Regions from separate parts of the Isoptericola sp. NPDC057653 genome, predicted to be linked through region 1. Evidence: riboswitches for the same ligand, from Rfam matches in the RefSeq annotation. Region 1 holds a riboswitch; each other region holds the start of a gene.
What was found. A riboswitch is a leader RNA that binds a small molecule or an ion and turns the genes downstream of it on or off. The one in region 1 is predicted to bind thiamine pyrophosphate.
Positions count from the first base shown of each region.

Region 2: another riboswitch for thiamine pyrophosphate. It lies ahead of ACFU9A_RS12665 (bifunctional hydroxymethylpyrimidine kinase/phosphomethylpyrimidine kinase); the one in region 1 lies ahead of ACFU9A_RS19575 (thiamine ABC transporter substrate binding subunit).
Region 3: another riboswitch for thiamine pyrophosphate. It lies ahead of thiO (glycine oxidase ThiO); the one in region 1 lies ahead of ACFU9A_RS19575 (thiamine ABC transporter substrate binding subunit).
Region 4: another riboswitch for thiamine pyrophosphate. It lies ahead of ACFU9A_RS15885 (ECF transporter S component); the one in region 1 lies ahead of ACFU9A_RS19575 (thiamine ABC transporter substrate binding subunit).

Region 1 covers NZ_JBHVHP010000003.1:539,788-547,173, reverse strand. Annotated here, with positions in the region: gene ACFU9A_RS19585 (PAS domain-containing protein) at 135-920, shown strand; gene ACFU9A_RS19580 (DUF4235 domain-containing protein) at 997-1,263, opposite strand; TPP riboswitch at 1,403-1,507, shown strand; gene ACFU9A_RS19575 (thiamine ABC transporter substrate binding subunit) at 1,580-2,662, shown strand; gene ACFU9A_RS19570 (ABC transporter permease) at 2,662-4,413, shown strand; gene ACFU9A_RS19565 (ABC transporter ATP-binding protein) at 4,413-5,258, shown strand; gene ACFU9A_RS19560 (hypothetical protein) at 5,245-5,694, shown strand; gene ACFU9A_RS19555 (response regulator transcription factor) at 5,698-6,393, opposite strand; gene ACFU9A_RS19550 (sensor histidine kinase) at 6,390-7,386, opposite strand, start outside.
Region 2 covers NZ_JBHVHP010000002.1:312,247-319,632, reverse strand. Annotated here, with positions in the region: gene ACFU9A_RS12670 (ABC transporter ATP-binding protein) at 1-397, opposite strand, end outside; gene ACFU9A_RS12665 (bifunctional hydroxymethylpyrimidine kinase/phosphomethylpyrimidine kinase) at 759-2,411, opposite strand; TPP riboswitch at 2,402-2,517, opposite strand; gene ACFU9A_RS12660 (hypothetical protein) at 2,596-3,240, shown strand; gene ACFU9A_RS12655 (YcnI family protein) at 3,317-4,093, shown strand; gene ACFU9A_RS12650 (copper resistance protein CopC) at 4,090-4,716, shown strand; gene ACFU9A_RS12645 (hypothetical protein) at 4,846-6,288, shown strand; gene ACFU9A_RS12640 (acylphosphatase) at 6,304-6,582, shown strand; gene ACFU9A_RS12635 (class I SAM-dependent methyltransferase) at 6,572-7,252, opposite strand.
Region 3 covers NZ_JBHVHP010000001.1:1,734,969-1,742,354, forward strand. Annotated here, with positions in the region: gene thiS (sulfur carrier protein ThiS) at 1-130, opposite strand, end outside; gene thiO (glycine oxidase ThiO) at 127-1,341, opposite strand; TPP riboswitch at 1,331-1,433, opposite strand; gene thiE (thiamine phosphate synthase) at 1,465-2,124, shown strand; gene ACFU9A_RS07875 (hypothetical protein) at 2,265-2,945, shown strand; gene ACFU9A_RS07880 (OmpA family protein) at 2,942-3,610, shown strand; gene guaA (glutamine-hydrolyzing GMP synthase) at 3,650-5,230, shown strand; gene ACFU9A_RS07890 (hypothetical protein) at 5,291-5,842, opposite strand; gene ACFU9A_RS07895 (glycosyltransferase family 4 protein) at 5,984-7,156, opposite strand; gene ACFU9A_RS07900 (hypothetical protein) at 7,288-7,386, shown strand, end outside.
Region 4 covers NZ_JBHVHP010000002.1:1,023,827-1,031,212, forward strand. Annotated here, with positions in the region: gene ACFU9A_RS15875 (energy-coupling factor transporter transmembrane component T) at 1-454, opposite strand, end outside; gene ACFU9A_RS15880 (ATP-binding cassette domain-containing protein) at 451-1,929, opposite strand; gene ACFU9A_RS15885 (ECF transporter S component) at 1,933-2,568, opposite strand; TPP riboswitch at 2,562-2,674, opposite strand; tRNA gene ACFU9A_RS15890 (tRNA-Ala) at 2,825-2,897, opposite strand; gene ACFU9A_RS15895 (histidine phosphatase family protein) at 2,987-3,676, opposite strand; gene rsfS (ribosome silencing factor) at 3,673-4,119, opposite strand; gene ACFU9A_RS15905 (hypothetical protein) at 4,116-5,213, opposite strand; gene nadD (nicotinate-nucleotide adenylyltransferase) at 5,206-5,823, opposite strand; gene ACFU9A_RS15915 (hypothetical protein) at 5,843-5,992, opposite strand; gene ACFU9A_RS15920 (glutamate-5-semialdehyde dehydrogenase) at 6,086-7,386, opposite strand, start outside.

The DNA of each region.
Region 1 (7,386 bases):
CACCGTTGCCACGGGTCCGCATTTTCCCCCGCGCGAGCCCCTCCACGGGGTGGCGCCGACGCCTCGTCCCGGTACCGTGTGAAGCCAAGAGATCTGCCTGGCAGACCCAGCTGCACCGCACTGGGAGGTGAGCCATGTCGATACCCGGCACTCCGAACGACCACCAGCGCCGCGAGCTCGTCGCTCTCGCGGAGCTGCTCGGCGCCGGTAGCCAGCTGCTCGTGGGCCAGTACCGCGTCGAGGTCGCCACGGGCTCGTGGTGGTGGTCGGACGAGGTCTATCGGATCTTCGGGCGGGAGCCCGGGGCCATCGAGCCCGGTCCGGAGGTGCTCCGCGCCCACCTGCACCCCGACGACCGCGAGCGGCTCTCCCGCACCGCGACGGTGGCGCTCGGGACCGGGCGCCCGTTCGCCGGCGGGCACCGCGTGGTGGACGACCACGGGCGCACGCACTCGGTGGTGGTGACCGGGCAGGCCCGGCACGGCGCCGACGGCGCGTCGTCGCAGCTGGTCGGCTACGTCATCGACACCAGCCCCGTGGTGCGCGACGCGCTGGAGCGCGAGGCCCACCGCGCCGTCTCGCGGGCGTTCGTCGCCGCCGCCGCGTCGGAGCAGGCGAAGGGCGCGATCATGGCGGTCTGCGGCGTGGACGAGTCGGTGGCCACGGAGGTGCTCACCGACGTCGGCGCCCAGGTGGGCGTCTCCGCCCAGTCCGCGGGCGAGCAGGTGATGAAGGAGCTCTCGCGGCCCGTCGGCGACCGCGACACGGCGCTCACCGCCGCGGAGGTCGTCCGGGGGGCGCCGCCCGCGAAGGACGCGGCCGACCGGCTGAGCCACGCGCTCGCCGCCGTGCGGCCGGTGGACCGGCCCCACGGCCACGACGCGCAGCTCGCGCGCCGTCGGCCCCGCGCGAGCCGCTGACCCTCACGCTCGGCACGCGCGGCTCCGGACGGGCGACGGCCCGGGCTCGCGCGGTGCGGGCCCGGGCCGTCGGCGCTCAGTGGCTGGGGATGAAGCGGGCGGCCGCGCGCACGGCCCCCCGGCGTGCGAGCCGCTTCGCGAGGACGGCGACGCCCCCGGAGACGGCCGCGAAGGTCACGGCCTGGATGATGGAGATCTCGTCGTCGTCCACGTTGGTGGGGGCGACGTTGCCCGTCGCCTTCTCCCACACCACCCCGATCAGCTTCTGTGCGACCCATCCGGCGGCGATCGTCAGCACCACCGTGCCGACCTTCACGCCCAGCGGCTGCTCGGTGTCCGTCACGTGCTCTCCCTCGGTCGGTCCCCGGCGTGGCCGGTGCGTCGTCGTACGGTGCCCGCGGGCGTCGTGGCACGTCAGGCATGTCACACCAGGGCCCCGCGGACGGGACCACGGTAGCGCGGCGCCGGTGTGTAGGCTCGTGGTGATACGACAGGGGAGCGCCCACCGGCGCTGAGAGTGCGGAACGCCGCAGACCCTCGAACCTGACCCGGTTAGGACCGGTGGAGGAAGTCGGGAATCTCGTTCCCTGCGGGACGGCCGCACCACAACGGTGCCGGGTGCCCGCAGGACCCCCTTCTCGCACTCTGAGGAGGACAGCATGACCCACAGGACCTCGCGGCCCCGGACCACGACGGCCGCGGCGGGCGTCGCCGTCGTCGCCCTGCTGCCGCTGCTGGCGGCGTGCGGCGGCGGGAGCGGGCCGGACGACGCGGCGAGCGCGTCGGACACCCTCACGCTCGTCACGCACGACTCGTTCGCCGTCTCCGACGACGTGCTGGCCGCGTTCGAGAAGGAGTCCGGCCTCACCGTGAAGCAGGTGGCCCCGGGCGACGCCGGCACGCTGGTGAACCAGCTCGTGCTCACCAAGGACGCGCCGCTGGGCGACGTCGTCTTCGGCGTGGACAACACCTACGCGTCGCGGGCCGTCGACGCGGGTGTCTTCCAGAAGTACCAGCCGGCCGACCTGGACCCGCGGGTCGCGGCGTACGCGCCGGACGACCTCGCGGGCACGCTGACGCCCGTCGACGTGGGCGACGTCTGCATGAACCTCGACGACGGCTGGTTCGAGAAGAACGACGTCACGCCGCCGGCCACGCTGGAGGACCTCGCGAAGCCGGCGTACCAGGACCTGACCGTCGTCACGAACCCCGCGACGTCGTCGCCGGGCCTCGCGTTCCTGCTCGCCACGATCGGCGCGTTCGGCGCCGACGGCTGGCAGGGCTACTGGTCCGACCTGCGCGCCAACGGCGTCAAGGTGGCCGAGTCGTGGGAGGACGCGTACTACGTGGACTTCTCCGGCGCGGGCGAGGGCGGCGAGCGCCCGATCGCGCTGTCGTACGCGACGTCCCCCGCGTTCACCGTGACCGACGACGGGAAGTCGTCGACCACGAGCGCGATGCTCGGCACGTGCTTCCGGCAGGTCGAGTACGCGGGGGTGCTCACGGGCGCCGCGAACCCCGAGGGCGCCGAGAAGCTCGTCGACTTCCTCACCTCCGAGGCGTTCCAGGCGGACGTGCCCGGGCAGATGTACATGTACCCGGCCGACCCGGGTGTCGAGCTGCCCGCCGACTGGCAGCAGTTCGCACCCCTGGCCGACAAGCCGTTCGAGGTGGCGCCCGCCGACGTGGCCGCGCACCGTGACGAGTGGATCGAGCAGTGGACGGCGACGGTCGTCGACTGATGCGCCGCACCGGCGTCCCGGCCGCGCGGGTCACCCGGTCGGCGCGGTGGCGCGCGGACCGCTGGGGCGCCTGGCTCGGCTGGGGCGCCGCCGTCGTGCTCCCGCTGGGGTTCCTCGCGGTCTTCTTCGCGTGGCCCGTGGTGTCGCTCGTCCTGCAGGGGTTCTTCACCGAGACCGCGGCGGGTCGCGCGCTCGACCTGTCCGGCTTCGCCGAGGTGCTGTCGCAGCCGCGCACGTGGCGGATCGTCGGCCAGACGCTGGCGCAGGCCGTCACGGGCACGGTGCTGTCCGTGCTGCTGGGCCTGCCGGGCGCGTACGTGCTGTACCGGTGCCGCTTCCCGGGGCGCACGCTCGTGCGCGGCCTGGTCACCGTGCCGTTCGTGCTGCCCAGCGTGGTCGTCGGCGTCGCGTTCCGCGCCCTGTTCGCCCCCGGCGGCCCGCTCGGCTGGGCGCACCTGGAGGAGAGCTTCGCCGGCATCGTGCTGGCGCTCGTCTTCTTCAACTACGCCGTCGTGGTGCGCACCGTGGGCGGCATGTGGGAGCGCCTGGACCCGCGCGCCGAGCAGGCGGCGCGAGCCCTCGGCGCCACGCCCTGGCGCGCCTTCCGCACGGTGACGCTGCCCGCCCTCGGGCCGGCGATCGCCTCGGCCGCCGCGGTGGTGTTCCTGTTCTGCGCGACGGCGTTCGGCGTCGTGCTCGTCCTCGGCGGGCTGCGCTACGGCACCATCGAGACGGAGATCTGGATCCGCACCACCCAGTTCCTCGACCTGCGCTCCGCGGCGGTGCTCTCGGTGCTCCAGCTCGTCGTGGTGGGGGCCGCCCTGGCGGTCAGCTCCCGGGCCCGGTCCCGCCGGGAGCGCGCGCTGCACCTCACCAGCGACCGGGTCGCCGCGCACCGGCTGCGGCTGCGCGCGGGCGCCGACGGCGCGGACATCGTGCCCGCCCTCGTCACGCTCGTCGTCGTGGCGGGCCTGCTCGTGCTCCCGATGGCCGGCCTCGTCACCCGGTCCCTGCACGCCCCCGACGGGTCGTGGAGCCTCGCCAACTACGCGGCGCTCGGCACCACCGGCGGGCGTAACGCGCTCACGGTCACGGTGTGGGAGGCGCTCGCGAACTCGCTGCGCACCGCCGCCTGGGCCGCGGCCATCGCCGTCGTCGTCGGCGGGCTCGTGGCCCTCGTCGTGTCCCGGCGCCCGCGCCGGGCCGGCCTGCGGCGGGCGGTCGGGGTGCTCGACGCCGCGTTCATGCTGCCGCTCGGCGTGTCCGCGGTGACCGTCGGGTTCGGCTTCCTCATCACCCTGGACCGGCCGCTCGGGCTCGACGTCGACCTGCGCACCTCCGGCGCCCTGGTGCCGATCGCGCAGGCCGTCGTGGCGATCCCGCTGGTCGTGCGGACGATGCTGCCCGTGCTGCGGGCCATCGACCCGCGCCTGCGCGAGGCGGCCGCCACCCTGGGCGCGGCGCCCGGGCGGGTGCTGCGGTCCGTCGACGGGCCGCTGGGCGCGCGGTCGCTCGGGCTCGCCGTCGGGTTCGCCTTCGCCGTCTCGCTGGGGGAGTTCGGCGCGACGTCGTTCCTCGCCCGCCCCGAGACGGCGACGCTGCCGGTGGTGATCTTCCGGCTGATCGGGCGGCCCGGGGCCGAGAACTACGGCATGGCGCTCGCGGCGTCCGTGGTGCTGGCCGTGCTCACCGCGACCGTCATGATGGTGGCCGAGCGCCTGCGGGGCGACCGGCCGGGAGGGGAGTTCTGATGGGGCACGACCGCCAGGGGGGCCTCGCCGTCACGGGTGCCGTCGTCCGGTACGGGGCCACGCGCCGCCGGCCGGGTTCGGTCGCCGTCGACGGGGTGTCGCTCGACGTCGCGGCCGGCGAGATCGTGGCGCTGCTGGGGCCGAGCGGCTGCGGCAAGTCGTCACTGCTGCGCGCCGTCGCGGGGCTGGAGCCGCTCGCGGGCGGCAGCGTCGCCTTCGACGGCACGGACCTCGCGGGCGTGCCCGTGCACCGCCGCGGCTTCGGCCTGCTCTTCCAGGACGGGCAGCTCTTCCCGCACCGGGACGCCGGGCGCAACGTGGCCTACGGCCTCGAGACGCAGGGCCTGCCGCGGGCGGAGCGCGCCGCCCGGGTGGCCGAGCTGCTCGCCGACGTCGGCCTCGTCGGCTACGAGCGGCGGTCCGTCGCGACGCTGTCCGGCGGGGAGAAGCAGCGCGTCGCGCTGGCCCGAGCCCTCGCCCCGCGCCCGCGCCTGCTGCTGCTCGACGAGCCGCTGTCCGCCCTGGACCGCCGGCTGCGCGAGCGCCTCGCCGTCGACGTCCGCGACACCCTGAAGGCGACCGGCACCACCGCCGTGTTCGTCACGCACGACCACGACGAGGCGTTCACCGTCGCCGACCGCGTGGCCGTCATGGACGCCGGCCGGCTGCTCCAGGTGGACGCCCCGGACGTGCTCCTGCGCGCGCCCGCCGGCCCGCGCGTGGCCGAGTTCCTCGGCCTGTCCCCGGGCGACGACCCGGACCCCCGCGACTCCCCGGACGCGTCCGGAGCGTCCGGTGCAAGGACCGCCGCCATGACGACATCATCGAGGCATGACGCGGTCTGACGGCCGGAGGCGGCGGCTCGCCGCCGCGGCGTGGGGCGTGCCGTGCCTCGCGCTGCTGGGCGCGTGCGGCCCGGGGAACGGCGAGGACGCCTTCGCCGCCCGCGAGCCGCTCCCGACGTGCGGGGAGGTGACCGCGCGCCCGGACCTCGGAGAGGGCGAGCCGACGACGGAGCTGGCCGAGGCGTTCGCCTGCCTCGATGCGGCGTCGGCGCGAGGGGACGGCGCCGAGCTCATCGTGCGGTCTCGGACGATCGAGGGGGACCCGATCGTCGAGTACCACCGCGTCGGGCCGGGGATCGACGGGCTCGAGGTCTACGTCGACGGCACGCAGGACGCATTCGGTGACCGGACCTGGACCTACCGGTCGTGCCCGGAGACGGTGACGGCGGCGGACCCGCTCGGCTGCCCGGGCGAGGAGGCGCCCGCCGGCGGTTGAGCCCTACGCCTCGCCGGCGTCGTGCACGAGGAGGGCGACCTGGGTGCGGTTCTCCAGCCCGAGCTTCTCCAGCACGCTCGACACGTGCGCCTTCACCGTGGGGACGCTGAGGTACAGGCGCGCCGCGATGTCGGCGTTCGACGCGCCGCGGCCCAGCTCGACGGCGACGTCCCGCTCGCGGGCGGTGAGCGCGTCCAGGGCGGCGCGGGCACGGTCGCGCGCGCCGTCCGACCCGGCGACAGCCTCCATGAGCCGCCGCGCGACGTCCGGCGCCAGGACCGGCTCGCCCGCCGCGGCCGCACGCACGGCCGCGGCGATGCGGGCGGGCGGCATGTCCTTGAGCAGGTAGCCCGCGGCCCCGGCGCGCAGCGCGCCGCCGACCTCCTCCGCCGTGTCGAACGTGGTCAGCACGACGACGGCCGGCGGCGCCGGGCGCGCCCGCACCCGCCGGGTCGCGGTGACGCCGTCGACGCCCGGCATGCGCAGGTCCATGAGGACGACGTCGGCCGGGTGCGCGTCCAGGACGCCCGGCACGTCGGCCCCGTCGGCGGCCTCCGCCACCACGCGCATCCCGTGCGCGCCGTCGAGCATGAGCCGCAGGCCCGCCCGCACCAGAGGGTCGTCGTCGACGAGCACGAGGCGTACGACCGTCCCCGGGTCGTCGGCGCCGGCGGGGTCGGTGTCGGGGAGCGTCGTCACGCGTCCCACGGTAGCCACGCCTCCACCGCGAAGCCGCGCGACCCGTCGGGCGCGCCGTCCGGGCCCGCCGAGAGCGTGCCGCCCAGCAGCGTGGCCCGCTCGCGCAGCCCGACCAGCCCCGTCCCGGTCCCCACGCCGGCGGGGGGCGTGCTGCCCGGGGCGGCACCGTCGTCGGCCACGCGGACCCGGACCTCGCCGGCTGCGGTCGCGACCGTCACCCGCACCGCCGAGCCGGGGGCGTGCCGGCGGGCGTTCGTGAGGCCCTCCTGCACGACGCGGAACACGGCCGTCGCGACGGCGGCGGGCGGTACGTCGTCACCCGTGCGCTCGAAGGCGACCGTGGTGCCGGCGGCGCGCGAGTCGTCGACCAGGCGGCGCACGTCGTCGAGGCCGGGCACCGGGCCGAGGTCGTCGGGGCCGGCCCGCAGCAGCCGGATCACCTGGCGCAGGTCCTCCAGGGCGTCGCTCACGCCGGCCCGCACCCGGCCCGCGGCCGCCGCGAGCTGCGCCGGGTCGGCGTCGGGCCGGTACTCCATCGCGCCGGCCGTGGCGGCCAGGAGCGACAGGCGGTGCGCGAGCGTGTCGTGCATCTCGCGGGCGATGCGGGTGCGCTCCGCGGTCCGCGCCTCGGCGACGCGCTGCTCCTGCGCCGCCTCGGCCCGGCGCGCGCGGTCGCGCAGCGACCACAGCACGAGGGCGCGCTCGCGCCCGTACGCGCCCCAGCCGAAGAGCGCGGCGTGCACCGCGACGTCGCACAGGAGCCACCAGCCCAGGGGCAGGCCCACCGGCCGCCACAGCGCCTGGACGGCGTGCCCCAGCACCCCCGCGCCGGCGACCCATGCCGCGGTGCGGACCGGGTACCAGCGCGCCACCTGCAACGTGGCGACGGTCGAGGCGGGCGTCGCCGCCCCCGAGATCGCGGCGAGGGCCGCGAGGGCGACCGCGGCCGCCACGCTGCGGCGCGTGAAGAGCAGCGGGACCAGCGCGACCGCC
Region 2 (7,386 bases), on a different contig from region 1:
AGATCAGCCACCGGCGGAGCAGGCCGAGGTCGCCCATGATGCGGCTGAGCAGCTGGCCGCCGGGCCACCGGTCGTGGAACGCGACCGGGAGGTCCTGCAGGTGGCGGAACAGCGACATGCGCATCTCCGCCTCGATCCGCGTGCCGGGGTACATCACGAGGTTGCGCCGCAGCAGGACGAAGCCGGCCTCGGCGACGCCGAGCACGAGGACCAGGACGACCGGCACGACGAGCGCGCCCAGGTCGTGGGCGGCCGCCCCCTCGGCGAGCGGACCCTCGACCAGGGTCTGCAGCACGCGCGGGATCGCGAGGGCGGCGAGGCTGGCGCCCAGCGCGGAGAACAGGCCGCCGATGAGGCGGGGCACGGCCGGGCGCACGTACGGGTACAGCCGCCGCACCGACGCGATCGTGGAGAGCTCGGAGCCCGCGGGGGCGGCCGTGGCCTGCGGGCCGGCGGGACCGGGCGGCCCCGACGACCGGCCGGGCGGGGTGCCGGGCGCGGCGGGTCGGCGCGCGGCGGAGGAGGCGGAGCTCCTCCTCGGACTGTCGGAGGGATCGGCGCCTGCGGCGCCTCTGCTGCTGCTGCGCGGTGCGCGCGTTGTGTCGGGCATCACCACCATTCTGACACCCGCCACCGACACGCTTGCCCCGGTCACCCCTCCTTGGCAAGCGTTTGCCCGGCACGCGGTGAAGGCGCGGCGAAGGCATGGCGCCGGGCTGACCCGGCGGGTGACCCGAGGCGCCCCGGCGCGGCGGACCTCACCCCGCCGCGGCCCCGGCGAGCGCGACCGCACGGGGCTCGGCGGCCTGGTCGAAGAACGCGAGCTCGTGCTCGCACGCCCGCTGGAAGGCCGCCGCCATCCGCGCCCGCGTGGCGGGCCCGGCGTCCCCGGCGGCGCGGCGCAGGACGGCGACCGCCCGGCGGGTCGAGGCGGCGAACTCCTCGTCGGCGTAGGTGCCCAGCCAGGCGGAGTACGGGTGGTCGGGGCGGTTCAGCGCGGCCAGCCGCTCCCCCACGTCCTGGTAGATCCAGTAGCAGGGCAGGACGGCGGCGACGAGCGTCGCGTAGTCGTCGCCCGCGCCGCGCAGGTGCTCGAGGTACGCCGCCGTCGTCCGGCTGGCCGGCACGTCGGTCGGCTCGCCGCCGAGCCAGCTCGTGTGCAGGTCGAGCTCCGTGACGAGCGCGCCGTGCGCCCCGCCGGCCCAGAAGGTCTGCTCGGCGCGCGTGGGGGCGAGCTGGCTCGCGCGGGCCAGGCAGCGGGAGTACTCGCGCAGGTAGATCGCGTCCTGCTCGAGGTAGGTGCGGAACCGGTCGGCGGCGAGCGACCCGTCGCCGAGCGCGCGCACGAACGGCAGCCCGTCGATCGCGGCGCGCACCGGGGCGGCGGCGTCCCACCACCGGTCGACGGCGGCCCGGCCGGCCGCGGCGGCGGCACCGTCCTGCGCACCCGGCCGCTCCCGCTCCACCGCGCCCGACGGGGTGCTCCCCGCGAGATGGTCGACGGGCCCGTGCCCGCCGCCGACGCGCAGCGCCTCCCCCGCCCGGATCGCGGCCGCGAGCCACGCCTTCGTGTCGCGCAGCGCCTCGGCCCAGTCGCCGGTGCGGGCGTACCGGGCCGCCAGCCCGCTCGACAGGGAGCAGCCGGTGCCGTGCGTCGCCGTCGTACGCACCCGCTCGCCGGCCAGCTCCAGCAGCACGCCGTCGGCACCGACGAGGGCGTCCGGGGCGCCGGCGCCGTCGTCGCCGGTCAGGTGGCCGCCCTTGGCCACCACGAGCACGTCGTGGCGCGCGGCGAGCCGGCGCGCCTGGTCGAGCGCCGCGGCCCAGGAGGCGGCCGGCGGCTCCTCGACGAGCACCGCGAGCTCCGGCAGGTTGGGCGTGACCACGTCGACCCTCGCGAGCAGGTCCCGCACGGCGCGCTCGGCCGTCGGGTCGAGCAGGCGGTCGCCGCTGGTGGCCACCATCACCGGGTCGAGCACGACGGCCGGGCGGGGCGACGTCGCCCCGCGCGGCAGCCCGTCCAGCCACGCCCCGACGGCCCGCGCGACGGGCGCGGCCGCGAGCATCCCGATCTTCACCGCGTCGATCGCGACGTCGTCCGCGAGCGCGTCGAGCTGGGCCGTGAGGAACTCCGCGGGCGGCACGTGCACCCCCCGCACGCCGCGGGTGTTCTGCGCCGTCAGGGCGGTCAGCGCCGCCATCCCGTACCCGCCCGCGGCCACGACCGCCTTGAGGTCCGCCTGGACCCCGGCGCCGCCCGAGGGGTCGGAGCCCGCGATCGCGAGGACGCGGGGCCGGCTGGGCGGGGCCGCGCGGTCGGTGGTGCCGTGCTCGGTGGTGCCCTGGCCCGTGGTGCCACGGTCGGTGGTGCCCTGGTGGGCGGAGCTGTCGTGACGTGCGCGCACGCTCATGCCGACATCCCTTCGCTAGTGCGAGCTAGATCAGGTTCGACGGGTGTGATCTCAGCGTCCAGGCGCCGGCCGGGGCCGACGGCGGGAGGCACCCCGTGTCGTTCGGCGCCACCGTAGCCCACCGCCCGCGAGGGGCGTCCGCGCGTCCCACCAGGCGCGTCGCCCGCCGGGATAGGGTGCGGGGGTGTCCGTGGTCGTCCGTCGTGTGCGCGAGCTCCTCGTCGCCGGCACGACGCTCAGCATCGCGGCCGCCGCCCACCTCCTGGCCGGCGGCTCGCTGCCCGGTGCACCCCTCGCGTGGCTGGTCGTGCTGGCGCTCTCGGCGCCCGTCGCCGTCTGGACGGCGCGACGCCGCCTGACGCTCCGTCGCCTGCTTCCCGCGATGGTCGCGCTGCAGCTCGTGCAGCACTCCGCCCTGTCGGTGCTGGGCGCCGCCCCCGCCGGTGACGCCGGGACGACGGCCACCGCCCTCGCCGGGCACGCCGGCCACGACCTCGGGCCCGGCTCATTGCCTCCCGCGGCCGGCGTCGCCACGCACCTGGAGCACGCCGCGGACGGCGGCACCACCACGTGGATGCTCGCCGCGCACGCCGTCGCGGTCGTCCTGACGGCGCTGCTGCTCGCCGCCGGCGACCGGGCCGCGGCGAACGTCGCCTCGCACCTGGCGCACGTCGCCCTGCTGGTGCAGGGCCCCCCGGCGCTGCCCGTGGTGCGGCGCGGCCCGGTCGTCGCCGGGCCCGCCTGGCGCCCGCTGCCCTGGGACGCCCGCCGCCGCCCCGCGCCGCGCGGACCGCCGTCGTGGCGCGGCGCGCTCGTGCGCGCCGCCTGAGCCTGCCCCGGTCCGAGGTCGGACGGGGCGGGCCCCGCCGTCCCACGACCCCCTCGAACCACCGGAGCAGACAGCCATGTCCTCGACCACCCTTGCCCGCACCAGCCCCCGCCGCGCCGCCGTCGCCGTGCGCACCCGCCGGCTCGCCGGCGCGGCCGCCCTCGCCGTCCCGGCCCTCGTGCTCGGCGCCGCCGCCGCGTCCGCGCACGTGACGGTGACGCCGGACTCGGCCGAGTCCGGCGCCTACGCCACCCTGACCTTCAAGGTCCCCAACGAGTCCCCCGAGGCCTCGACGACCGCCGTGACGGTCGCCCTGCCGACCGACACCCCGTTCACCAGCGTGTCCGTCGAGCCCGTCCCCGGGTGGAGCGCGAAGGTGACCCGGGCCGCGCTGCCCGAGCCCGTCGACGTCCAGGGCACCACCCTCACCGAGGCGCCCGCGAGCGTCGAGTGGACCGCCGACGACCCGGACGCCGGCATCGCGCCCGGAGAGTTCCTCCGCTTCTCGGTCTCGGCCGGCGCCGTGCCCGACGGCGTCGACACGATCACGCTGCCGACCACGCAGACGTACTCCGACGGCGAGGTCGTCGAGTGGGACCAGCCCGCGACGGGCGACGACGAGCCCGAGCACCCCGCCCCCGTGCTGCAGGTCGTCCCCGCGACCGGGGGCGACGCGCACGGCGCCGCGTCCGACACGGCGGCGCAGGCGTCGGACGGGGCGGGCGCCGACGGCGGCTCCGGCGACACCCTGCCCCTCGCGCTCGGCGCGGCCGGCCTCGGGCTGGGCCTCGTGGGCGCGGTGACGGGCGTCGCCGCCCTCGCCCGCACGCGCGCCCGGACGGGGCAGCAGTGACCCGCCGCCGGCGCGGCACGGCCCGCCGCGCGCTCCTGGCCGGCGCGGGCGCCGTCGGGCTCGCCCTCGCGGGCGCGGTCGGGCTGGCCGGGCCGGCGAGCGCGCACAACGTCGTCGTCGGGACGACGCCGGCCACGGGCTCGACCGTGACCGAGGCGCCCGAGTCCGTCGAGGTGACCTTCGACGAGGCGGTCCTCAACCTCGCCGCGGACGGGTCGAGCACCGTGATCTCCGTGACCGACGCGGACGGCACCGAGCACGCGACCGGGTGCCCCACCACCCAGGACCGCACGGCGTCCGTGCCGGTGACGCTCGGCCCGGCGGGCGAGTACACCGTGGACTGGCGCATCGTGTCCGCCGACGGGCACCCGACCAGCGGGCAGTTCGCGTTCACCTACGACCCGCCCGCCGGGACCACCGCGGCCACCCCGGGCGCCGCCGCCACGCCGTGCGGCTCCCCCGCCGCCGGCGCCGACGAGGCCCGGCCCGCGAGCGGCACCGGCACCACGGACGCCGGCGGCTCCTCCGAGCTGGTCGTCGTGCTGGGCATCGCGGGGGGCGTCGTCGTGCTCGCGGGCGCGGCCGTCCTCGTGGCGCTCCGCGTCGCGCGGCGCCGCGACTGAGGCACGACACCCGCCCACGACCGGTCAGGGCCAGGACCACGCGTGCGTGGCCCTGGCCCTGACCGGTCTCGGGGAGGCGCCGCGGCCGGGCGTCCCCGCACCTGCCGCGCGCCGCCTACGATGCCGACCATGGATGCGGGGCAGATCGTCGGGATCGTGACGGGCCTGGTTGTGGTGGTCGTGCTGGTCACGGCGGTGGCCGTCTGGGCGGCGCGGCGCAGGAACGCCGCCCGGGCGCGCGCGGCCGAGCTCGAGGCGGAGCTGCAGCGGCTCGGCGTCGAGGCCGGCTCCGCGCTGGTGCGCACGGACGAGCGGGCCCGCCTCGCGGAGGACGAGCTGGCCTTCGCGGTGGCCGAGCTCGGCGAGCGGGAGACCCGCGAGCTCGCGCCCACGCTGCGACGCGCGCGCGAGCGCCTGGCCGAGGCGTTCCACCTCAACCAGCGGCTGCACGACGAGGTGCCGGACACGGACGCCGAGCGGCGCGAGTGGTCGGCGCGGATCGTCGACCTGTGCCGGTCCGCCGGCGGCTCCCTGGACGACATCGACCGCGGCCTCGCCGGGTTGCGGCAGACCGTCCGCGCGACCCCGGACGTCGTCGCCCGGGTGGACGGCGAGCTCGCCCGGGTGCGCGAGGCCGTGCCGGCCGCGCGTGCGGACCTCGAGCGGCTGCGCGGCCAGTACGCCGAGCGCGCCCTGCTGCCCGTCGCGGACAACCCCGACCAGGCGGAGCGCCTCCTCGAGTTCGCCGGGCGCAGCACCGCCGCCGCCCGCAAGCGTCTGACGACGCAGCAGGTGGCGGAGGCCGGCGCCGCCGCCCGCGCGGCGGAGGAGGCCGTGCGCCGCGCCGAGGGGCTGCTGCGCGCCGTCGACGACTACGAGGCGGAGGCCCTGCGCGCCGAGGCCGCGCTCGGCGCGATCGTCGCCGAGTCGCGCGCCGAGCTCGCCCAGGCCCGCGCCCTGCCGGCCGCCGTGCGCGCGGGCCGGATCGACGGCGCCGTCGACGCCCTCGAGGCCGCGCTCGCGTCGCTGCCCGCGCCGGGCGAGCCGGGCGACCCCCTCGACGCCCTCACGCGCGTGCGGGAGGCCAACACCGCGCTCGACGACGCCGTGGCCGAGCGGGCGGAGCGCGACGAGCGCAGCCGGAAGGCCGCGGCGCGCCTCGGGCCCGCGCTCGACGACGCCGAGCGGCAGCTCACGGCCGCGCGCTCCGTCGTGGACGACTACCGCGCCCCCGTGGGGCCGGACGCGCGGACGCGGCTCGCGGAGGCGGAGCGCGAGGTGGCGCAGGCGCGGACGGCGGCGGACCCGGAGCGGGCGTTCGCCGCGGCCCGCCGCGGCGCGGCCCTCGCGGCGGAGGCCGCCACGCTGGCGCACCGCGACATCGCGCGCGCCGGCAGCGGCCAGCGGTGGGACGGCGGCTACAACGGCGGCGACCGGGGGTACGGCGGCTGGGAGGGCGGCCGCCGCCCGGCGGGCCGCAGCGGCTCGGACGTCTTCGGCGCCGTGCTGGGCGGGATGGTGCTGGGCGGGATCCTCGACGACATCGGGGACATCGGGGACATGTTCGACTGACGGACGGAGGGCCGGATGACCACCACGGTGCGGCGGCGCGTGCGGGTGCACGGCCGCGTCCAGGGCGTCGGGTTCCGCTGGGCGACGCGCCGGGCCGCGGCCGACGCGGGCGTGGTCGGCCTCGTGCGCAACCTGCCCGACGGCACCGTCGAGGCCGAGGTCGAGGGCGCCCCCGACGCCGTGGCGGCGATGCTCGCCTTCCTGCGCGAGGGCCCGACCGCGGCCGTCGTCACCCGCGTCGAGGTCGAGGACGTGCCGCCGCGCGGCGACGGCGCGTTCGTCGTCAGCGGCTGACCGGTCCCGACCACCCCGCCGGGAGGCGCGCGGCCACGACCTCGATGACCCCCGCCCGGGTCCGCTCGTGCTCCTCCACGACGAGCCCCTGCTCCTGGACCCACCGCGCGGGGCGGCGGCCGAAGTGCTCGCCGGCCAGCGGCACGCTCACCAGGTCGGCGGCCGCCTGCAGCGCGCGCAGCGGCCAGACGCTCGAGGCGACGTGGTCCGCGAGCAGCAGCAGGCCACCGGGCCGCAGCACGCGCGTCATCTCCGCGAGGGCCGCCCGGTCGGAGCCGATGGCGCACAGCGAGAACGTGCACACGACGGTGTCGAACGCGGCGTCGGGCAGGTCGAGGGCCTGCGCGTCGCCGAGCCGCAGGTCGACGTCGTCCAGGCCCAGCCCCGCCGCACGGCGGCGGGCCAGCTCCAGCATCGCGGGGCTCCACTCGACCCCCGTGTACGCGCCCGCGGTCACGGCCCGGGGGTAGTGCGCCAGGTTGAGCCCCGTGCCCGCCGCCACCTCGAGGGTGCGGCCCTGGGCCCGCGCGCACAGCCGCCCGCGCACGTCGGGGAACATCCGCCGCTCAGCGGCCGCGAAGGCCCGGTCGTAGCCCGCCGCCTCGCGGTCCCACCGGCGCCGCAGCCGTGCCGCGCGCCGTCCCGTCGCGGTCTCGTCGTCGCTGGTCACCGGTCCAGGCTCCCATGCGCCGACCACGCGCGACAGGCCCCCCCGGGCCGGGCCGGCGCCCCGCCCCGGCGAGCCCGGCCGCCCGCCGTCCGCAGGTCACCGCCGCGCCGCGACAGGCCCCGCGACCACGTACG
Region 3 (7,386 bases), on a different contig from region 1:
CCGTGCCGTCGGCCACGAACGCGGGCACGAGGCCGGCGACGAGCGCCTCGACGCCGTCGCCGTGCGGCCCGTCGAGCGGGTAGGGCTCGCCGTTCACGACGGCGGTGGGGGCGGGGGGCGCGGCGGTCATCGGACGGCTCCTTCGGTACGGCGGGCGGGGGAGGGGGCGAAGCGCCGCGGGTCGGCGGCGGCCAGCGCGGGGTCGGGGGCGGGCGCGCCGGTGAGCGCGGCGACGACGGCGTCCGCGGTGAGCGGCGCGAGCAGCACGCCGTTGCGCCCGTGGCCGACGGCGGCCAGCAGACCGGGGGCCGCGGTGGCGCCGACCAGGGGCAGGTTGTCGGGGGTGGCCGGGCGGGCGCGCGGCGTGACGTCGACGAGCGCGGCCTCGTCGATGCCGGGCACGAGGGCGCGCGCGTCGCGCAGGAGGGCGAAGACGCCGCCGGCCTCGGCCCGGCGGTCGTCGGGTCGCTCCTCGCTGGTGGCGCCGACCACGACCTCGCGGTGCGCGGGCCCGCCGCCGGGGCCGGTCCCGGTGCCGGGCGCGCGCGGCACGAGGTACACCGGCCGTCCCTGCACGGTGCCGCGCACCACGTGCTCGAGGGCGAGCCCGGGGCCGGCGTCGAGCCGCAGGGTGATCCCCTTGACGGGCCGGACGGGCACGGGCGCCTCCGGGACGGCGTCGAGCAGCGCGGCCGCGGGGACGGCGCCCGTGGCCAGCACCACGGCGCCCGCGGCGTGGCGCGCGCCGGCGTCGTCCTGCACCGCGACGACCCGGCCCGCGCGGTCGCGCTCCAGCCGCACGGCGGCACGGGGGACCAGGGCGTCGCCGAGCGCGGCGCGCAGCGCGGCGTGGGCCCCGCGCGGGTCGACGGCGAGGTCGCCCTCGACCGCCGCCGCGCCCGCCAGGCGCGGGCCGAGGTACGGCTCGCGGCGGCGGGCGTCGGCCACGGTGAGCTCGGCCGAGCCGAGCCCCCATCCGCGGTGCAGCGTCAGGACGCGGCGGAGCAGGGCGAGGTCGTCGGCGTCGTACGCGACGGCGAGGGAGCCGGCCCGCTGCAGGGGGACCTCGCGGCCCGACGCGGCGGCGAGGTCGGCGGCGAAGCCCGGCCAGCGCGCGGCGGACGCGAGGTTGAGCCGCGTCAGCTCGTGCTCGCCGAAGTCGGCCTCCGCGACGGCGGCCAGCATGCCCGCGGCCGCGCGGGTCGCGCCGTCGCCGGGGGCGGGGTCGAGCACCGTGACGGACATCCCGGACGCGGCGGCGCGCCACGCGACGGCGAGGCCGACGATGCCGCCGCCCACCACGACGACGTCGCGGGGGGACGGAGGGACGGACGTGGGCATGTGCGCTCCCTTCGCTGGCATGACCCAGATCAGGTTCGACGGTCGGCTCCTGCGCCCTCTCAGCCCCGAGCGGGGCTCCCGTGCGCCGTCACTGTAACCCGGGCCGTGGTTACCCTGACCGGCGTGACCACGACCAGCGCCGCTCCCGGCACGACGCGCGCCCGCCTCGCCGCCGCCCGCCTGTACCTCTGCACCGACGCCCGCGAGGACCGCGGCGACCTCGAGGACTTCCTGCACGCGGCGCTCGCGGGCGGGGTCGACGTCGTGCAGCTGCGCGACAAGACCCTCGACGTGGCGCGCGAGCTCGAGCTGCAGGAGGTCGTGGCCCGCGTCGCGGCCGAGCACGGCGCGCTGTGGGCGGTGAACGACCGGGCCGACGTGGCGGCGGTGACGGGGGCGCCCGTGGTGCACATGGGGCAGCGGGACCTGCCCGTCCCGGCCGTGCGGGGGCTGCTCGGTGCGGCCCCGGTGCTGGGCCGCTCCACGCACTCGGCGGCGCAGGCGGCGCAGGCCGAGGCGGACCCCGAGGTCGACTACTTCTGCGTGGGCCCGCTGTGGGCCACGCCCACCAAGCCCGGCCGCGCCGCGGTGGGCCTCGACCTGCTGCGGGAGGTCGCCGCGACCCGTCCCGCCACGCCGTGGTTCGCGATCGGAGGCGTCGACGCAACCCGGCTCGGCGAGGTGCTCGACGCGGGTGCGGACCGGGTCGTCGTCGTGCGGGCGATCACGCAGGCGCCGGACCCGGAGCGTGCCGCGCGCGAGCTCCGCGAGCGCCTCGGCTGACGACCCTCTCCCCGTCGGGCGTGGGTCGCCGATGGGGAGGTCTCCCCGTCGAGACCTCTCGCCCCGGGCGGGCGGCCCGTGCCAGGGTGAGGCCGACCCCCCTCACGGCCGGCGACGGCCGCCCGGAAGACGGAGCATCCATGACCGCACGGCCCTTCGCCCGCGCCCGCACGGCCACCGCGCTCGCCCTCGCCGGCTCCCTCCTGCTCGCCGGGTGCACCGGCGAGGCGGACGACGACGCGACCGCCACGACGGGCGGCCCGGAGCTGGGCGCGGACGCCGAGCAGGCCGCGGCCGGCCCCGGCACGGCGACCGTCGCCGACCAGGCGATGGCCGAGCAGAAGCTCGCCACGCCGCACGGCTCGGACGCCGCCCCGGGCGGCGAGGTGACCGTCACGCTGCGGGCGGTCGAGGTGGGCGACGGCGTGATGACGGTCCGCTGGGCGCTGCGCTGGGACGACGACGCGGCACCGGCCGACGCGGGCGTCAGCTGGTACGACATGTCCGTCGAGCCCGCGACGACGGTGACCGACCGCGCGGGGCTCAAGGCCTACCGCCCGTTCTGCACCGAGGGCGCCTGGCAGGAGGACACCGACAGCGCGACCGACGCGGCCCTCGCGCAGATCCGGTGCCGCGAGTCGATGCTCGTGTCCCCGCTCGAGAAGCACTCCTTCGAGTTCCCCAACCACGGCGCGGTCGAGGTGTCCGCGGTGCTGCCCGCGCCGGAGGGCGAGCCCGCGACCGTCGACGTCCTGCCCGCCGAGGGCCTGCCGCTGTTCACGGACGCGACGGTCACCTACCGCGACGGCGCCGCCGAGTGAGCGTCCGCCGCGCCGTCGCCCCGCTCGCCGCGGCCCTCGCGCTCGTCGCCGCGGGTGCGGTGCCCGCCGCGGCGACGACGGACCCGTCCGCCTCGCCGGCGGCGACCGGCTCCGCGGCCGTGGCCGACCCCGACCTGCTGACGGCGGCCGAGGACGCGCTCGCGGAGGCCCGCGCGCGGGTGGCGGGAGCGGAGACCACCCCGGAGATGGCGGCCGACGCGGCGGTCGACCTCCGCGCGGCGGACTCCACGTTCGCGCTGCGGCCGGACGACTCCACCACCGTCCTGGAGAAGAAGCGGGAGAAGAAGGAGGACACCGTCGTCACGCTCACCGCCGACCTGCTGTTCGAGTTCGGCGAGGCCACCCTCACGCCGGAGGCGAGGGCGGCGGTGGCGGAGCTCGCCGAGGACGTCCCGCAGGGCGCGACGGTGCGCGTGGACGGGTACACCGACTCCGTGGGCACGGACGCGTTCAACCGGAGGCTCTCGGCGCAGCGCGCGACCGCCGTCGCCGACGTGCTCGGGGCCGAGCGCCCGGACCTGGCCCCGAAGGTCGAGGGGCACGGCGAGCAGGACCCGGTGGCGGAGAACGAGGTCGAGGGCGAGGACAACCCGGCGGGCCGAGCGCTGAACCGCCGCGTGGAGGTGACCTACCCGACGCGGTGAGCGGGCCGACGGCGGGTGGCGCGCCGCTACGATGGGTCGGTGACGTCTCCCGCCACCGACTCCCCCCGCCCGGTCCTGGTCGTCGACTTCGGCGCCCAGTACGCCCAGCTCATCGCACGCCGCGTGCGCGAGGCCAGCGTCTACTCCGAGATCGTGCCGCACACGTTCACCACGGAGCAGATGCTCGCCAAGAACCCGGCGGCGATCATCCTGTCGGGCGGGCCGTCGTCGGTGTACGCCACCGGCGCGCCGTTCGTCGACCCTGCGCTGTTCGAGGCGGGCGTCCCGGTGCTCGGCATCTGCTACGGCTTCCAGGCGATGGCCCAGGCGCTCGGCGGCACCGTGGCCCAGACGGGGCAGCGCGAGTACGGCGGCACCGAGGTCGAGGTCTGCGAGGCCGGCGTGCTGCTGGCCGGCACGCCCGACCACCAGACCACCTGGATGAGCCACGGCGACTCCGTGCACGCGGCGCCCGCCGGCTTCCAGGTGCTGGCCACGTCGTCCGGCTCGCCCGTCGCCGCCTTCGAGGACACCGGCCGCCGCCTGTACGGCGTGCAGTGGCACCCGGAGGTCAAGCACTCCGCCCACGGCCAGGCCGTGCTGGAGAAGTTCCTCTACGAGGGCGCCGGCCTGAAGCCCGAGTGGACGGCCGGGAACGTCATCGCCGACCAGGTCGCCGCGATCCGCGCGCAGGTCGGTGACGCCCGCGTCATCTGCGCGCTGTCCGGTGGCGTCGACTCCGCCGTCGCGGCCGCCCTGGTGCAGCGCGCCGTCGGTGACCAGCTCACCTGCGTGCACGTGGACCACGGCCTGCTGCGCGAGGGCGAGGTCGAGCAGATCGAGCGCGACTTCGTCGCCTCCACGGGCGTGAAGCTCATCATCCGCGACGAGAAGGAGCGGTTCCTCACCGCCCTCGCCGGGGTCAGCGACCCGGAGACGAAGCGCAAGATCATCGGCCGCGAGTTCATCCGCGTCTTCGAGGACGCGCAGCGCGACATCGTCGCCGAGGCGGGCGCGCACGGCGAGGAGGTCAAGTTCCTCGTGCAGGGCACGCTCTACCCGGACGTCGTGGAGTCGGGCGGCGGCGAGGGCGCGGCCAACATCAAGAGCCACCACAACGTGGGCGGCCTGCCGGACGACCTGCAGTTCGAGCTGGTCGAGCCCCTGCGCACCCTGTTCAAGGACGAGGTCCGCGCCGTGGGCCGCGAGCTCGGCGTGCCGGAGGAGATCGTCGCCCGCCAGCCGTTCCCGGGCCCCGGCCTGGGCATCCGCATCGTCGGCGAGGTCACGGCCGAGCGCCTGGCCACCCTCCGCAAGGCGGACGCCATCGCGCGCGAGGAGCTCACCAGGGCGGGCCTCGACGCCGAGATCTGGCAGTGCCCCGTGGTGCTGCTGGCCGACGTCCGCTCCGTCGGCGTGCAGGGCGACGGCCGCACCTACGGCCACCCGATCGTGCTGCGCCCGGTGTCGTCGGAGGACGCCATGACGGCCGACTGGACGCGCCTGCCCTACGACGTGCTGTCCGTCATCTCCACCCGCATCACCAACGAGGTGAGCGAGGTCAACCGTGTGGTGCTCGACGTGACGAGCAAGCCGCCGGGCACCATCGAGTGGGAGTGACACCCCGCGGCCCCGCCCCCCGGAAGGGGAGCGGGGCCGCGGTCGTTCCCGGGGTCGCGGTCAGGAGATCGCGAACGAGCTCGCCCGGTTGTCGAGCGCGCCGAGCCGGCCGGTGCGATCCACCCAGCCCGTGTGCGTGCCGTTCTTCGACGCGCCGTCGAACAGCTTGATGTCGCAGTGGTTGTACGTCCGGACCGACGTCACCTTGTTGGACATCGCGCCGAGGACGGAGCCGCCCTCGTTGTCGGTGGTCTTCGCCGTGCAGCCCACCTTGTACTTCGGGTTGAAGATGACGACCTGCCGGCCGGAGTAGTTCGCCCCGTCGTACAGGCGGGCGACGACCAGCCCCTTGCCGGGGGAGTACGGCTTGCAGCCGAACGTCCCGTCGAGGACGGCGCAGTACAACGTGCTCGACGACGCGGTCGCGGCGACGTCCTGGACGGTGACGGGCCTGTCGCTCGCCACCTTCTGGACCTGGACCGGGGCGGCGCCGTCGTCGGGCGCCGCCGTGGCGGCCGGGCCGGTGAGGCCCAGGGCCGCGATCGCCGCGAGCCCGCCGACGACGGCGGCGAGCCGTGCGCGGCGGGTGCGGGTGCGTGTCGTGATGGTCATCGTCGCTCCTCACGTCAGCCGGCGATCCCCTGGTCGCCGGTCTGCGAGTGACAGAGGGGGCCGCGTCCGCGGGTGATACGCCGGGGCATCGATCGGTGCGTGGCCAGGGCCGTCACCCCCGACGGGCCCGCGGGACCGACGTCAGCGGGCGAGCGCGGCGGCCCGGTCGTAGGCGGCGGCCACGTCGGCGAGCACCCGCGGCCACGACGTCGCGAGCTCGGCGGTGCGGTTGTGGGCGACGATCGCGTCGAGCAGGTCCGGGTCGTCGGCGAGCCGCACCAGCGCGTCGGCCAGCGCGGCGTCGTCGTCCACGAGCAGCGCGTCGCGGCCGTCGACGAGGCGCTCCGCCACGCCCGACTGCGACCGGCTCACCACCGCCAGGCCCGCGGCCTGCGCCTCCAGGGCGGCGATGCCGAACGCGTCCTGCACGGCCGGCGCGACGAACACGTCCGCGCGCACGTACAGGCGCTTGAGCTCGGTGGGGGTGAGCCGCCCGACCAGGCGCACGACGTCCGCCAGCCCGCGCTCGCGCACCCACCGGCGCGCCTCCGCGAGCTGCGGCCCGTCGCCGCCGATCGTCGCGACGAGGCGCCCGGGCGCGCGGTCGTGAGCCACGGCGATCGCCTCGAGCATGGGCAGCACCCGCTTGCGCGGCGCGAACCGGGTGGCGGACACGACGTGCACCTCGTGCCCCTCGGCCCGCTCGCCGCGCTCGACGCGCGGCAGGCGCCACGCCTCGACGTCGATGCCGTTGCCCAGCACCGACACCCGCTCCGCGGCCGCGGCAGGGCCGAGCCGGCGGCCGACGACGCGGCGCAGGGGAGCGGCCGTCATCTCGCTCACCGCGGACCACTGCACCGGCCACGCGGACCAGCCCGTCAACCGGTCGAGCCCCGCGAACGCGCGCTCCCAGCCGCCCCACACGCTGTGCACCGTGAGCAGGGCCGGCAGGCCCAGGCGGGTGACGGCGCGCAGCGACGCCTCCACGGTCGGGGCGAGCACGCCCATGTGCAGGTGCACGACGTCGGGCCGGCGACCGTCGGCCTCCAGGGCCCGCAGCCGCGCCACGACGTGCCGCGTCGCGCGCGGGTGCACGGGGTACCCGCCGGGGACCCGCGCCGCGACGCGGTGCACGACCACGCCGTCCTCGTCCCGCGCGGTGGTGACGCCGTGGGCCCCGCGCGCCGCGGGGGTCGTCGTGATCACCTCGACCTCGTGCCCCGCCTCCGCCTGCCGGCGGGCCAGCCGGGCCACCTGGGTCTCGATGCCGCCCAGCAGCGGCAGGTAGGAGTCGGAGACGTGGACGATGCGCACCGGGTCATCCTGCCATCGCGACCGGCGCGGTCACCTGCGGCTTCACCGAGCCGGTCGCGCGCGAGAGCGCTACCGTGCCAGGAGCAGTACCTGCGCATGCATCACGGCCCACCTCAAGGAGAAGGTGCGACATGTCGAGCACTGTCACCGTCCAACCCCCCAAGGGCGTCCGGGGCATCGGTCTGATCACCCTCATCGCCGGCATCGTCATGATCGTCGCCGGCGTCGTG
Region 4 (7,386 bases), on a different contig from region 1:
CGCGTGACCGGCGGGCGCGGGACGCCTGCTCCCAGACGTCGCCGAGCCGCTCGAACCGCTGGAGCGCGGCAGCCACGCCGACCACGAACCGCGCGGGCAGCCGCAGGCGCTGGCCCAGCTGGTCGGCCAGCCCGCTCGGGTCGACCAGGGGCGCGAGCGCGACCCCGGGCAGGGCGAGCACGGCGATCCGCATCCCCGCGACGGCCGCGACCTCGAGGTCGCGCCCGCCCAGCAGCCACGTGGACCACGTGACCGACGCGACGGCCACGACCACCGCCAGATAGCGGGCCGGCGCGCCGGACCTCCGCGGCAGGCCCGCCACCCCGCAGACGAGGCAGGCGCCCAGCGCGACGGCCGCCGACGCGAGGTCGCGCACGCCGAACGACGCGACCAGCCCCAGCAGCCCGAGCGCCACGAGCACGAGCGGGTTCACCCGCCCGAGCACCCCGGTCACGCCGCCACCACCCGCCCCGGGCGGGACGCGCCCCGATCCTGCCCGTCCCGCCTGCCCGGCGGCAGGGCGACGCGGTGGTCGGCGAGGCCCACGAGGTGCCGGTCGTGGGTGCTCGCCGCGACGGTGGCGCCGTGCCCCGCCGCGGCGACGGCCCACCCGGCCACCGCCGCCCACGTGTGCCGGTCCTGGCCCACGGTCGGCTCGTCGAGCAGCGCCAGGGGAGGCCGGTGCGCGAGCGCCGCCGCCAGGGCCAGGCGCCGCTGCTCGCCGCCGGAGAGGCGGAACGGGTGCGCGTCGGCGAGGTGGTCGAGACGCAGCAGCCCGAGCACCGCCTCCAGGTCCACCGGCACGCCCAGCCGCCGACCGGTGAGCACCACCTCGTCGCGCACGCGCAGGGCGAGCAGCCCGTGCTCGGGGTGCTGCGGCACCCAGCCGCAGCGGCGGGCGAGCTCGCGCGACCGGGTGCCGCGTCCGGGCGCCCCGGCGAGGCGGCCCCGCGCGGGCCGCAGGTGCCCGGCCAGGGCCGCGACGAGCGTGGACTTCCCGGCCCCCGAGGGGCCGGTGATCGTGGTGAGGCGGCCGGCGGGGAGGCGGGCGTCGACGCCGTCGAGCGCGCGGGTGGTGGTGCGACCGTGCAGGCCGCGCGTCGTGAGGTCGACGCCGAGCGCGTCGACGGTCACGTCGGGCCCGGCGTGCTCCGGCGCGACCAGCGCCGCGGGCACCGGCAGCGGGGTGGGCGCCGGCACCCCCGGGAGCCAGACGCCGGCGTCCGTGAGCGCTGCCCGGAGCGCGGGCTCCGACCCCGGACCCGGCGGGCGCAGCGCGCCCGGCGCGACGTCGTGCGTGACGACGCCACCCGGGCCGAGCACGACCACCCGGTCCAGGTGCTCCAGCCACAGCCCGACCTGGTGGTCGACGACCACCAGCGAGGTGTCGGTGCCGGCGAGCGCGTCGAGCACCGCGGACCGCACCTCGGCCGCGGCGTCCGGGTCGAGCATGGCGGTCGGTTCGTCGAGGAGCAGCAGGTCCGGGTCGCGGGCCAGCGCGCCGGCGAGCGCGAGCCTCTGGAGCTCGCCGCCCGACAGCGCCGACGTGGGCCGGTCGAGCGGGTACCGCAGGCCCACGCGGTCGAGCGCCCCGCGGGTGCGGCGCCAGATCTCGTCGCGCGGCAGGCCCGCGTTCTCGGGCCCGAACGCGACGTCCCTGCCGATCCGCTCGGCGACGACGGCGGCGCCCGGGTCCTGCAGCACGAGGCCGACGACGCCGTCCACGTGCGCGGTGCCGGACAGGTCGCCCGGCAGCGGGTCGCCGAGCACGCCCGCCAGGGCGTGCAGCACGGTCGACTTGCCGGCCCCGCTGGGCCCGACGAGCCCGACCCGCTCCCCGGCGCCGACCGTGAGGTCGAGTCCGTCGAGCACGGGTGCCGCCCGACCGGTGGGGCGCCACGTGAGGCCCTGCAGCCGTGCGCGCGCCACCCCTCAGCCCCGGGCGGCGCGGTCGGCCAGGTCCCTGCCGGGCCCGAACGCGTCGAGCACGCCGGCGCGGGCGAGGGCGCGCACGAGCGCCGCGCCGCCGAGCCCGGCGAGGAGCGCGCCGGACAGCGCGAAGAGGCCGAGGTAGGCGAGGCGGAAGCCCCACTGCCAGTCGGGGTAGTAGGCGAACCACTCGTAGACGGCGCCGCAGGCGCCCGCCGCGGCGCCCGACAGCGCCGCGACGGCGCTGCCGAACCGCCGGTACAGGAACAGCGCCAGCACGAGCTCGACGCCGAACCCCTGCACGACGCCCGAGACGATGGCGGAGAAGCCCCAGCCTGCGCCGAGCAGGGCCTCGACGCTCGCGGCCACGACCTCGGTGAGCAGCGCGGCGCCGGGCTTGCGGACGATGAGTCCGCCGAGCACGCCACCGAGCAGCCATCCGCCGCCGAGCAGGCCGGTGGCCGGCGGGAACACGACGACCAGACCGGCCGAGAGCAGGTGGTAGAGCTGCGTCCAGCCCCAGAAGACGACGCCGACGGCGACGCCGAGCATCGCCATCGTGACCAGGTCGACGGTGCGGTACCGCAGGTTCGCGCGAACCGTCCCGAGGACGGTCGGACGTGCGATGGGCGCGGACATTCCAGGTAACTCCCTTCGCCGGTGCTAACCGGAGCAGGTTCCAAGGGTCTGCGGCTCGTGCCCGCACTCTCAGCGCCCCTTCGACGGCGCTCCCCTGTCATGGGTGTCTTCAGATGTGGCGGCCGACGACGCGGCCGCAGCCCACCCTAGGCGACCGGTCGCCGGGCGCAAGGTCGTCCCGCAGCGTGGGCCGGCGCGAGACCCCGCACATGCGAGAAGGCCCGGAACCTGAGGGTTCCGGGCCTTCTCGTCGGGGTGGAGCTGAGGGGACTCGAACCCCTGACCCCCTGCATGCCATGCAGGTGCGCTACCAGCTGCGCCACAGCCCCGAGAACCGACTCTCGTGGCCGCGAGCGACCGACGATTCGTCTGATTCGGTGTGTTCCTCCGGTCTTGCGCCCCTCGGAACGTCGATATCTTAGGCAGACTTCGGGTCAGGTTCCAAATTCCAGTCCGGACCGGCCTGCCAGTGGTCCAGCGGGTATCCGGCGCCCACGTTGTGCGCGACGAGCCGCCAGGCCGGGACGGCGCCCTCCCCCGACCGGTGCAGGTGCGACCAGTGCACGTTGTGCATGCCGGCCAGCCCGCGCCACGAGGTCGGGTCGAGACCGAGCAGGGCCGTGACCCCCAGGGAGATCGCGGCGCCGTGGGAGACCAGCACCAGGGTCGCGTCGTCGTCCAGCTGCTCGGCGTGCTCGGCGACCGCCTCGGTCATCCGCGCGGCGACGGCCGCCTTGGACTCGGCCCCCGCGCCCGCCGGCTCGGCACCCCGCCGCCAGGCGGCGTACTCCTCGGGCCAGCGCGCGGAGATCTCCGCGCCCGTCATGCCCTCCCAGTCGCCGAAGCCGCGCTCGCGGAGCCGCACGTCGGTCTGCACCGGGGCGCCGCCGAGCGCCTCCGCGTACGCGGTCGCCGTCTCGAGGGCGCGGCCCAGGTCGGAGGACACGATGCGCGTCGCCCGGTGCGACGACGCGAGGGCGGAGCCGCCCTCCCCCGCCTGCCACCGGCCGACGTCGTCGAGGGGGATGTCGATCTGCCCCTGCAGCCGCAGGGACGCGTTGTACGCCGTACGGGCGTGGCGGAGCAGGACGACCGTGCCGGCCGTCACCGCTCGTCGCCCGCGAGGCGGATCGCTCCGTCGCCCGCGGCGTCGCCGTACTCCGCCGCCGCGGCCGCGCCGTCGCCGCCCCGCGCGTCCTCGGGCAGGTCGATGGCGGGGCAGTCCTTCCAGAGGCGCTCCAGCGCGTAGTACACGCGGTCCTCGGCGTGCTGCACGTGCACGACGACGTCGCCGAAGTCGAGCAGCACCCAGCGCGCCTGCGCCTTGCCCTCGCGACGGATCGGCTTGGCGCCGGCCTTGATCATCGCCTCCTCGACGGCGTCCACGATCGCCGAGACCTGGCGCTCGTTGGTGCCGGACGCGATGAGGAACACGTCCGTGAGGACGAGCTGCTCGCTCACGTCGAGCGCGATGATCTCCTGCGCCTTGCGGTCCGAGGCGGCCCGGGCGGCGGCGATCGCCAGCTCGACGGCGCGGGGGGTGGCGGTCATGCTGCGGCTCCAGGCTGGGGTGTCGTGAGGGAGTGGGTCACCGCGGGTGCGGCGGAGTCGGTGCTGAAGCTCTTGTCGTCCGAGCCGGCGAGCAGGAGCTTCCACACCAGCAGGCCGAGCACGAACGCGACGACGACCAGCACGATGTAGTGCAACCAGGTGTAGGACGCCTCGGGCTCGTCCCAGTCCTCCTCGTCGTCCTCCTCGACCTGCGGCGCCGCCGAGCGGGCCCGCACGGGCTGCTCCGAGGCGACCAGGGCGTCGAACGGGGACGCGGCGGGGCGCGCGGGCGCGGCCGGCGCGGCGCCCGCCGTCGGGCGCGAGGGCGGGAGGGCGGCGGGCCGCTCCGCCGCGGGGCTGGCCCAGGGCAGCGGCGGGGGCGTCGACGAGGCCGGCGCGCTCGCGGGCGCCGCCGGCGCGGCGGCCCGGGCGGTGGGCGCGGCGGTCGGCGCCGACGGCGCGCCGAACGGCGAGTCCGACCCGGTGGTCGCGAACGGCGAACGACGCGGGGGCCCGTCGGGGCGCGGGGCCACCGAGGCGGGCGGGGTCGCCGCGGGCGGGGCGGCGCTCGCCGGGGAGGACAGGGGCGGCAGCGTCGTGCCCGTCGGGGCGGGCGAGGGCGCGGCCGGCGGTGCAGCGAAGTCGCGTCGCATCGAGGTGCGCGTGGGGGCCGCCTGGGCGCTCGGCGCCGCGGGCCGCGACACCGGGGCGGGCGCGACCGCGCGGGACATCTCCCCGGTGGGGCGCTGGATGGGGGCCAGGCGGCCCGTCTCGTCGAGGCCGCGCACACCCGCCGAGGCCGACGGCGGCCGGACCATCGGCGCCGGGGCGGGTCCCGCCGCGGGGCTCTGCTCGCGCAGCGACCGGCGCGACGGAGCGCTGGTCGGCGGCGCGGCGAACCGGGACGCGGGGGCACCGCCCGCCGACCCGGCGGGCGGGCCGAACGGGGACGGCGCCGCGGGGCGGCCGTAGTCCGGGCCGGCCGCGGGCGGCGGCGCCGCCGGGGCCTGGGGGGCCTGCGCGGCGGCGGCCGCCTGCTCCCGCTCGCGGATCTCGCGGCGGGTCAGCGGGCGGGACGGGTTGTTGTCACTCATCGAGACCTCGATACAGACCGTGCTTGGCGATGTACTGGACCACGCCGTCCGGCACCAGGTACCACACCGGTTGACCGGCCTGCGCCCGGCGACGGCAGTCGCTCGACGAGATCGCCAGCGCCGGGACCTCCAGCGTCGTGACCCCGTCGTGGGGCAGTCCGTCCACCGTGAGCTGGTGCCCCGGCCGCGTGACAGCCACGAAGTGTGCCATCTCCCACAGGTGGGCGGCATCCTTCCAGGTGAGGATCTGCTCGATCGCGTCGGCGCCGCTGATGAAGAACAGGTCGGCGTCGGGGCGTTCCTCGCGCAGGTCCCGCAACGTGTCGACGGTGTACGTGAGCCCCGGGCGGTCGATGTCCACGCGGCTCACGGTGAAGCGCGGGTTCGACGCCGTCGCGATCACCGTCATGAGGTAGCGGTGCTCCGCCTCGGAGACGTGCTGGTGCTGCTTGAAGGTCGGCTTGCCCGTGGGGACGAACACGACCTCGTCGAGATCCAGCAGCGCCGCCGCCTCGCTGGCGGCGACCAGGTGCCCGTGGTGGATGGGGTCGAACGTGCCGCCCATCACGCCCAGGCGCGGACGGCGCGGCTGCGACGACGGCTCGTTCACGCTGGCCGGACGGCGGTCGTCAGTGGCGGTTGGACACGTTGCGGAAGGCGTACGTCACCACGAGCGCGGCGACCAGGCCACCGAACGCGAGGAGACCCATCGCGATCGGGGAGATGGTCTCGGCGTGCTCGGCGGCCTCCTGGGCCACCTGGACGGCGGTGTGCAGCACGGGTTCCTCCTGTGCGTCGTGGGTGCGGCAGGTGCGATCGGGGCCCAGTCTCTCACGGGGCGGGAGCGGGGCCGACGGGCGACGGCGGGGCCGTCAGGGCCGGACGTGCCCGTCGCCGTGCACCACCCACTTGGTGGTGGTGAGCTCGGCCAGGCCCATCGGGCCACGGGCGTGCAGCTTCTGCGTGGAGATGCCGATCTCGGCGCCCAGGCCGAGCTGGCCGCCGTCGGTGAAGCGCGTCGACGCGTTCACCATCACCGCCGCGGAGTCCACCTCCGCGACGAACCGCTCGGACGCGGCGAGGTCGCGGGTGAGGATCGCCTCGGTGTGCCCGGACGACCAGGTGCGGATGTGCTCGATGGCGTCGTCGAGGGAGTCGACCACGCGCACCGCGAGCTCCAGCGCCAGGTACTCGGTGGCCCAGTCGTGGTCGGTCGCGGGCAGCACCTCGACGGCCTCGGGCGCCAGGGCGACGGAGCGGGAGTCCCCGTGCAGCACGACGCCGGCGCCGCCGAGGGCGGCCAGGGCGGCGGGCAGGAACGCCTCCGCCGCGTCGGCGTGCACCAGCAGCGTCTCCGCCGCGTTGCAGACCCCGACGCGCTGGGTCTTGGCGTTCAGGACGATCTCGACGGCCTCGGCGACGTCGGCCGTGGCGTCCACGTACACGTGCACGTTGCCGACCCCGGTCTCGATGACCGGCACGGTAGACGACTCCACGACGGTGCGGATGAGGTCCGCGCCGCCGCGCGGCACGAGCACGTCGACCAGCCCGCGCGCCTGCATGAGGGCGACACCTCCGGGGCGGCCGTACGCGTCGATGGTCTGCACGAGGTCGGCGGGCAGCCCCTGGGCCGCGAGCGCCGCGCGCAGCACGTCGACGACCACCGCGTTCGACGACGCCGCGGCGCTGCCGCCGCGCAGGATCACGGCGTTGCCGGACTTCAGCGCGAGCCCGGCGGCGTCCACCGTGACGTTGGGGCGGGCCTCGTAGATCATCCCGACCACACCCATCGGCACGCGCAGCTGACGCAGCCGCAGGCCGTTCGGCAGCGTCTGGCCGCGCACGACCTCGCCCACCGGGTCGGGCAGCCCCGCGAGCTCGCGCAGCGCGTCGGCGATGGCCCCCACGCGCTCGGGCGTGAGCGCGAGGCGGTCGAGTAGCCCGTCGCTGAGCCCGCGCTCCCGACCCCGCGCCAGGTCGTCGGCGTTCGCCGTCACGATCGGGCCGGACGAAGCCACGAGGGCGTCGGCGAGCGCGCGCAGCGCGGCGTCCTTGGTGGCCCGGTTCGCCGTCGCGAGCGTGCGGGACGCGACCTTGGCGCGCCGCGCGACGTCGCGCACGGCGACCGCGACGTCGGCGCCCTGGTCGCTGCCGGCCGTCTGCTCGGAGAGGG